DNA from 2 places in the Arthrobacter sp. TJ-263 genome. Region 1 is predicted to be linked to the other one. Evidence: riboswitches for the same ligand, from Rfam matches in the RefSeq annotation. Region 1 holds a riboswitch; the other holds the start of a gene.
The links. Region 1 has a riboswitch for cyclic di-GMP ahead of AC4D2F_RS08305 (response regulator transcription factor). Riboswitches for the same ligand answer to the same signal wherever they lie in the genome.

Region 1 (3,856 bases):
AGGACGGCTCAGGCGCCCGGAGCCCGACGCCGCCCGGCCGGCACCGGGTGACGGGACGGTGAAGCGCAGCGGTCGTACCGGCAAACGTCCTGCTCCAGCGCAAGCTTTGCGCAAGAACTCCTTGCAGGTGCACGCCGCCCACCTGCCATCGCTAGGCTTGGAGTGTGCCCCTACCTTCGACTCCGTCAGGCCCTGACCAGTATCAGGGCCGGTATCCGGTGGACGGCGCGGCACCCCTCCCACACGATGCCGCCCCGTCCCTCGACGCGCCGGGCAAGGCGGCGCCCCTCGTGGACCCCTCGGTCCTCGGGGACATGGCGCACGACTTCTCCGACCCCGCCGTCGTCCTCCGGTTCGCGCGTGACTTCTCCGCGACGCTCGAGGGCAAGCTCGAGCGGTTGGAGCTGAGGATCGGGGCCGGCGATGCCACGGGCGCCGAGGACGCCGTCCTCAGCGTGACGACGTCGGCCATGATGGTGGGCGCGGTCCGCCTCGACCAGGCTGCGCGGGTGGTCCACCGAATGATAATCGCCCACGACCTCGACGGCGCCCGGCGCGCGAGCGCCCTGCTGCGTGCGTGCGCAGCGGACACGCTCGGGGTGCTGCGGGCAGGCTACCCGGATCACCCCGGGGCGGCGGCAGCTCTCAGCTAGTCCTTGTCCCGGGGCACGACGCGGAACCCCACGCCCCGCACCGTCGTGATGAGGTCCGGGCCGCCGTCCACGCGCGCCAGCTTCTGGCGGAGATTCGCGATATGCACCTCGATGGCCCGCTCGTCCGTACGGCTGACGAAGTTGTACCCCCGGTAGTCCCCGCCCCGGGACACCCGGACCAGCTCCTCCTTGGTCCGGACGGCGCCGTTGCCGCGCATCAGCTCGTACAGCAGATTGAATTCGGTCTTCGTGAGCGGCAGTTCCACGCCGGCACAGCTGGCGATCCGCGCGTCGCCGTCCACCGTGATGCCGCCGTTTCGCAGGACGTTGGCGGACTTCGCCGGGACGGCATCGTCGTCGGACGGGGTGGGCGCGGGGGTTGCGAGTGCCTCGGTCCGGGCCGGCGGGGAGTGCGTGTTCTGCCCGATGCGGGGGCGGCGGAGCATCGCGTCGATGCGGGCCCGCAGTTCGCGGGGCCGGAACGGCTTCAGGACGTAGTCGTCGGCTCCGGCCTGGAGTGCGGTGAGGATGTCCATCTCGTCGCTGTGGCCGCTGAGCACGATCACGTAGCAGTCGGTGGTGTTGCGGATCCGGCGCAGGACCTCGTAACCGTCGATATCGGGGAGCCCGATGTCCAGGGTCACCAGCATCGGGTGCTGCTGGCGGACCACGTCGACACCGTCGCGCCCGGTGGTCGCACCACTGACCACGAAGCCGCCCTGTTCCAGGACGGCGCAGACCAGGTTCCGGATGTCGAGATCGTCCTCGATGACGACGGCGGCCCGACGATCGCCCGGTGGGGAGCTATTCATCGCGTGCTGCACCGGGGCGGTTCCGTGGGGCGGCCGTGGTCTGCCGGCGGGCGGGTCTGGGAACTGGGGGGACGTGGCGTGTCCGAGGCATACTCCGTGGACCTGTTCTCTTCGGCGGCCCGGCTGACCTCAGGGGTCCCGTGGCTTTGCGTCCCCGGCTCGCACCGGGTTTGCCTTTGTCGACGAGCGGCTGCTCGCTCGACGATAGTAGCAACCCCCACGGACACCGTCATGAACGACGGGGAGCGCCGTCGGTCCGTGGCGCCACGGCACCCGACGCAGGGTGTCTCCCTCGCCGTCAGCTCCTCCGCGCAGGTGGGCGGAGGAGGAGCGCCGCGGACCGCAGTACCGTGTCGCTGACGGCAGCCAGGGACGTGGATCCGTGGCGCCACTGCTGCCAGTACAGGGGGACGTCCACGTGGCCTCCCGGGTCGAGCAGGACGAGGCCCTGGGGGTCGGACCGCAACTCCAGTTCGGACACGAGGCCCCACCCCATGCCGAAGCGGATCGCGTCCGCGAAGGCCTGCGCCGCGGGCAGGAAGTGACGCGGCGGGTCGAAGGCACTGCGGATGCGCGAACGGAGGTACTGGTCCTGGAGGTCGTCCTTCCGGTCGAAGAGGACCACGGGGGCGCGGGAGAGCCGTTCCGGCGTCGCCCCGTCGGCGAACCAGGTGTCCCGGAAGTCCACGGAACAGACGGGCACGTAGCGCATGACGCCGAGCGGCTGCGAGGAACATCCCTGCACGGGAGTGGCCACGGACGTGATGGCCGCCGAGGCGGCACCGCTGCGCAGCAGGTCGAGGGAGTAGTCCTCGTCCTCCCGGAGGATCTCGAGCTGCAGGGTGTCTGCGACGCGGGCGAGGGCCGGCAGTACCCAGGTGTGCAGGGAGTCGCCATTGGCCACGATCGTGATCCGCCGGCGGGGGCCGTCGCGGGCGGAGTCGAGCTCGGTGGCGAGGTCCGCCGACAGCAGTTCGAGCTGCCGCGCGAAGCGGACGATCGCCTCTCCCGCTCCGGTGGGGCGGAGGGGGCGTGTGCGGGTGAGGACCGGGCGCCCGACGGCCACCTCGAGGGCCCGGATCCGCTGGCTGATCGCTGAGGGCGAGACGGACAGCGTGGAGGCCGCTGCCTCGAAACTGCCCTTCTCGATGATCGCCGCAAGGGCTTCGGCCTGTCCCGGATCGACTAATCGCATAAGCAACTCTTATCTCGGTGAAGAAGCATTAGTTTGTCTAAGCATAAGTGCCGGCCCTAGGTTGGTTCCGTGATCTCCACCGCCGCCACCGGCTTCGCCGCCGGACTGACCCTGATCGTCGCCATCGGCTCGCAGAACGCCTTCGTGCTGCGCCAGGGCCTGCGGCGGTCCCATGTCGCGCTGGTCGTGGTGGTGTGCGCCGTCTCGGACCTCGTGCTCATCGTGCTCGGCGTCGGCGGGTTGGGAGCGGCGATCGAGCAGGCCCCCGTGCTCGTGGAGGTGGTGCGCTGGGCCGGGGCGGCTTTCCTCACGGGATACGCCGTCCTCGCGGGGCGGCGCGCGCTCCAGGGGGAGCGGCTCGACGTCGACGGAGGGCCCGCGACGACGTCCTGGCGTGCCGCGCTCGGAACCTGCCTCGCCCTCACCTGGCTCAATCCGCACGTCTATCTCGACACCGTGCTGCTGCTGGGATCACTCGCGAACACGCACGGCACGCCGGGCCGGTGGTGGTTCGGCGCGGGCGCCGCCCTCGGCAGCATCCTGTGGTTCTCGGCGCTCGGCGTGGGGGCGCGCTTCCTCGCCCCCGTCTTCGCCCGCCCCTGGGCCTGGCGCATCCTCGATGCACTGATCGCCGCCGTCATGCTCCTGCTGGCCGTGCTCCTCGTCCTGCGGTAGCGCGCGTCGGTGGTCGCGGCGCTACCCGCGGCTATTCCTCGTTGGCGCGCTCCTCGATCCAGTCCGTCGCCGCGTCCGAGAGCAGGATGCCGTCGGGGCTGCGCTCGCCCATCCACCACGACTCGGAGGCCACCAGGCCGCCGGCCCTGCTGATCTCGGCGACCACCTCTGGCGTGAGCGCCTCACCGTTGTGGGCGATCAGCCACTCCCTGGTCTGCGGCGTGACGCTGTTCCACCATTGTTCGAGATCCATGGGCGACAGTATGGCACTCCCGCGGATCACCCCCGGCGGGTGATCGCCGGGACGACAACCGATCACCTCTTCCTACACTGTGCGTCGCACACCATAGTGTTGACATGGAAATCGACGAGGGCCTGGTCGCCGGACATCTGCAGGAACTGCGGCGCGGGACGGTCGTCCTGGCGTGCCTCACCCGGCTGCGCACCCCCGACTACGGGTATGCGCTCCTGGGCTCGCTCGACGACCTGGACCTCCAGGTCGACGCGAACACGCTCTATCC
Region 2 (3,856 bases), 120 kb from region 1:
GTGTTCGGCGACCGGGACAGGATCGCACGCGACCTCCACGACCTGGTCATCCAGCGACTGTTCGCGACAGGCCTGAGCATGCAGGTCCTCAGCAAACAGCTCACGGATCGCAGGGCGCTCGAACGCATCAGCGTCGTGACCGCCGAGCTGGATGCCACGATCAGGGAACTGCGCGACACCATCTACTCACTGCGATCCGTTCCGCGGGCCACCTCGACCTTCAGCGCCGGCGTCTTCGCCCTCGTGGCGGCAGCGGCCAGGAGCCGCGCCCTCCAACCCGTCCTGCACCTCTCAGGCCCCCTCGACGCCGCTGTCGACCCCGAACTGGCCGAACATGTCCACGGGGTCCTCACGGAAGGCCTGTCCAACGCCCTCCGGCACGCCGCAGCACACTCCGTCACGATCACGCTGCAGGCCCTTCCGGATCGCCTCGAGATGGAGATCATCGATGACGGCTCCGGGTTCGCAGAACCGCCCTCGTGTCCCGGACTGACGGAGATGCGGCGCCGGACCGGACTCTGCGAGGGCACCCTCTCGATCTCGAGCACCCTCGGCCATGGAACGCACATCCTGCTCATCGTGCCCCTGGGCACCGAGGGCGGCGGGGACCAGGAATCCGGGAGGTAGGAGGCGATTGCGGTAATGTCGGTCTCGCCTCTAGAAGCGGGGCTCTTGGGTTTGTTGCATGTGAATGAGGCACTTCGTGAGTGATAACAGCAGGTTGGACCCGGCGAAGCTCTTCCCGGAGGATCTGACATCGATCGATCGGGATGACCTTGACATCCTGAACAGCAGGAACCACCGCTCGAGGGATGTGCAGTACATCCGTGACGGGGGCGTGGACGCGGAGACCGAAGGGCAGCACCACGAACTCCGGGAAGAGCTTGATCGCCGTCAGCTGGCACGCGACACCTTCGTATCCGCCGACAACGAGGACGCCGACAACGAGGCGAAGGAAGCCTGAGCCCGCCTCCGGTGGGCGCGACTACCGTCAGAGCGCCACGAGGGCATCGATGATGTCGCTGGTCTCCGTGCGGTTCGTGTAGTCCACGTGAACATCGATGAACCGGATGGTGCCCGTCGCGTCGGCGACGATCACCGTGGGGAACGGGATCGTCAGCGACCGGTCCAGGTTGGATCCGGCGACGTCGATCCCGAGGGCTATGCGCGCCAGCGTCGACTCGGGGCTGGGTGACGTGACGATCCCGAGCTGCGAGGCGAGGGTGTTCCCTGCGTCCGAGTAGAGCGATACGTACAGCCCCCTCTCGTGTGCCATCTTCCGCGTGATCTCCGGGTGCTGGGGGCTGACGGCGATGAGCCGCGTCCCGAAGGTCTCGGCGAGGGGGCTCAGTTCCCGCTGGTAGGTCTGCAGGGTGATGCTGCAGTAGGGGCACCACTCGCCCCGGTAGAACACGATGATCGCGGCTGCGGCCCCGAGGACCTCGCGCAGGGGCACCGGATGCCCTCCGTCGTCGTACAGGATCGCCTCGGGAAGCTTGTCGCCCACGCGGGCGATCCCCTGCGGCAGCCCTGCACGGCGGAGTTCCTCCTGCTCCATCATGAAGACCTCCGCGAGCGCCGGGCCCACCTGCGCCTCGAAGGTCGGCCTGAACTCGTCCACCTGCGCCGCGATCGTGTCGGTGAATTTCTGTCGTTGCTTCATCTTCTCCCTCCGCACACCACGACGGGAGCCTCGAGCCCGTCGCACTACCAATTGTGGGCCAGGCCACACGATTTCCCAAGACGACGGCCATATTCGGGCGGCGGCCGGGGCCCACCGGGGATGCGCGCTGCGGAAGACCTGACGGAATCCTTGGCCACCGCTCAGCGGATTCCGGCGGCTGCGGGGCAGATGCGACGGGACAATGGGGTGCGGGTCCCGCTGCATCGCGGGGACCCACGACGCCCGGGCAGCCGCTCGGCGACAAGGGCAAACCCGGCGCGAGCCGGGGACGCAAAGCCACGGGACCCTCGCGGTCAGCCGGGCCACCGAACCCGTGAGGTGCCGATCATGCTTCCCGTTCCCCGTCTCGCAGCAGCTGCAGTCCTGACGACCGCCGCGCGCCTCGTCGTGGTCGCCGCGGTGCTGTCCGTCCTCATGCTCGGGGTGCCGCCGGTGTCCGCCCAGGCCGCGGCCACGGGCACGCCCAGGGTCACGGTCAGCACCACCTCCGGAGTACCCGGCGCCGCCGTCACGGTGACGGGCGCGGGCTTCCCGAGGAAGAGCAGGGGAACCGTCGTGGCAGGGGCCGTGGGTGCGGCTCTGACCACGTCGCCGACGGGCGCCTTCACCGTCTCGATCGTGCCGACGGGGACCGGCCCGGTGGACATCACGGCGACGGTCGGTACCAGCACGGCGAGCGTCCGATACACGCTTCTCGAGCCTGCGCCCGCCCCGGGCGCCCCGAAGGGCATCCGCTTCGGCGTCGGCACCAATGGCGGGCCCGCGGCCGGCGGCGAGCTCGACGAGGTCGCGACACTCGCGGGCGAGGCCCCTTCCCTCGTGCTGTCCTACAAGGACTTCAACCAGCCCGCGCCCATCGCCGAGCTGGACGCGGTGCGCGCCCGCGGCTCCGAGACGCTGCTGACCTGGGAGCCGTGGACCTGGGGTGGCGGCGCCGACCAGCCCGCCTACTCCCTCGACCGCATCGCGGCCGGCGAGTTCGACGCCTACCTCCGCGAGTGGGGCACGGCTTTGGGGCACTGGGGGCAGCCCGTGTATCTGCGGTTCGCGCACGAGATGAACGGGGACTGGTACCCGTGGGCCGCCGGCGTCAACGGCAACACCGAGGCCGACTACATCGCGGCGTACCGGCACGTACACGACGTCGTCGCCTCCACCGGCGCGACCAACGTCAGCTGGGTCTGGAACCCCAATGTCCCCTACTGGGGGTCCACGCCCATGGATCGGCTGTACCCGGGTGGAGACTACGTCGACGTGGTGGCGCTCGACGGCTACAACTGGGGCACGTCGCAGGCGTGGAGCTCCTGGCAGGAACCCGAGGCGCTGTTCGGGGACGGCATCGCACAGCTCCGGCAGATCGCCCCGGGCACGCCGATCATGATCGCCGAGACTGCCTCGTCCGAGATCGGCGGGTCCAAACCCCGGTGGATCTCCGACCTGTTCAGGTACGTCTCCGCGCAGCAGGACGTCGTCGCGCTCGTCTGGTTCCACATCGTCAAGGAGGCCGACTGGCGCATCGACAGCTCCCCCGCCTCGACCGACGCCTTCGCCACGGCACTCGCCGCGCGACGCTGACCGGCGCCCGGCACGGGATGAGCCCGGACGCCGGCGTCAGTGCCCCGGCGGTGGCGGCTGGCAGCGCGGACACCACCAGGTCCGACGACGGCCAGGATCATCCGGGACCTCCGCCCTGACGTGCACGGCGGTGCCGCACCGGAGGCACGGCCTGCCGGCGCGACCGGCCACCCAGTGCTTCTCGCCCGGCCGGGTGTTCCCCGTGGTGACCTGGTGCGCACCCGGCTGCATCGCGGAGAACCGCAGGCACCGGGCGCCGAGGGCCACCAGTGCCGGCACGTCCACGTCGGCCACTGCTGTGTCGGGGTGGACACCCCGCAGGAAGCAGAGCTCGTTGGCCCACAGATTTCCGAACCCGGCGATGTTCCGCTGATCGAGCAGGGCGGCCGCCACGCGCTCTCCCGGGCCGCGGCGCAGCCTGCGCACCGCCTCGTCCGCGGACCAGTCCTCCCGCAGCGGGTCCGGACCGAGGTGACCCACGGCGTCGCCCTCCGCCCGCGTGGCCAGGAGGTTGACGACGGGCAGGTCCAGCCCGTACGCCGTGGGCCCGTCACGCACCGCGAGGATCACCCGAGCATCCGGCAGGAGCCTCCGCGG

Region 2: linked by a shared signal. The riboswitch ahead of AC4D2F_RS08905 (glycoside hydrolase family 26 protein) and the one ahead of AC4D2F_RS08305 (response regulator transcription factor) in region 1 are both predicted to bind cyclic di-GMP.

What each region holds. Positions count from the first base shown of each region.
Region 1 covers NZ_JBZCNE010000001.1:1,749,624-1,753,479, reverse strand. Annotated here, with positions in the region: gene AC4D2F_RS08310 (hypothetical protein) at 219-653, shown strand; gene AC4D2F_RS08305 (response regulator transcription factor) at 650-1,465, opposite strand; cyclic di-GMP riboswitch class I at 1,576-1,650, opposite strand; gene AC4D2F_RS08300 (LysR family transcriptional regulator ArgP) at 1,764-2,660, opposite strand; gene AC4D2F_RS08295 (LysE/ArgO family amino acid transporter) at 2,730-3,335, shown strand; gene AC4D2F_RS08290 (hypothetical protein) at 3,367-3,588, opposite strand; gene AC4D2F_RS08285 (PadR family transcriptional regulator) at 3,693-3,856, shown strand, end outside.
Region 2 covers NZ_JBZCNE010000001.1:1,865,418-1,869,273, forward strand. Annotated here, with positions in the region: gene AC4D2F_RS08890 (GAF domain-containing sensor histidine kinase) at 1-627, shown strand, start outside; gene AC4D2F_RS08895 (hypothetical protein) at 704-964, shown strand; gene AC4D2F_RS08900 (peroxiredoxin-like family protein) at 992-1,663, opposite strand; cyclic di-GMP riboswitch class I at 1,920-1,994, shown strand; gene AC4D2F_RS08905 (glycoside hydrolase family 26 protein) at 2,012-3,259, shown strand; gene AC4D2F_RS08910 (DNA-formamidopyrimidine glycosylase family protein) at 3,296-3,856, opposite strand, start outside.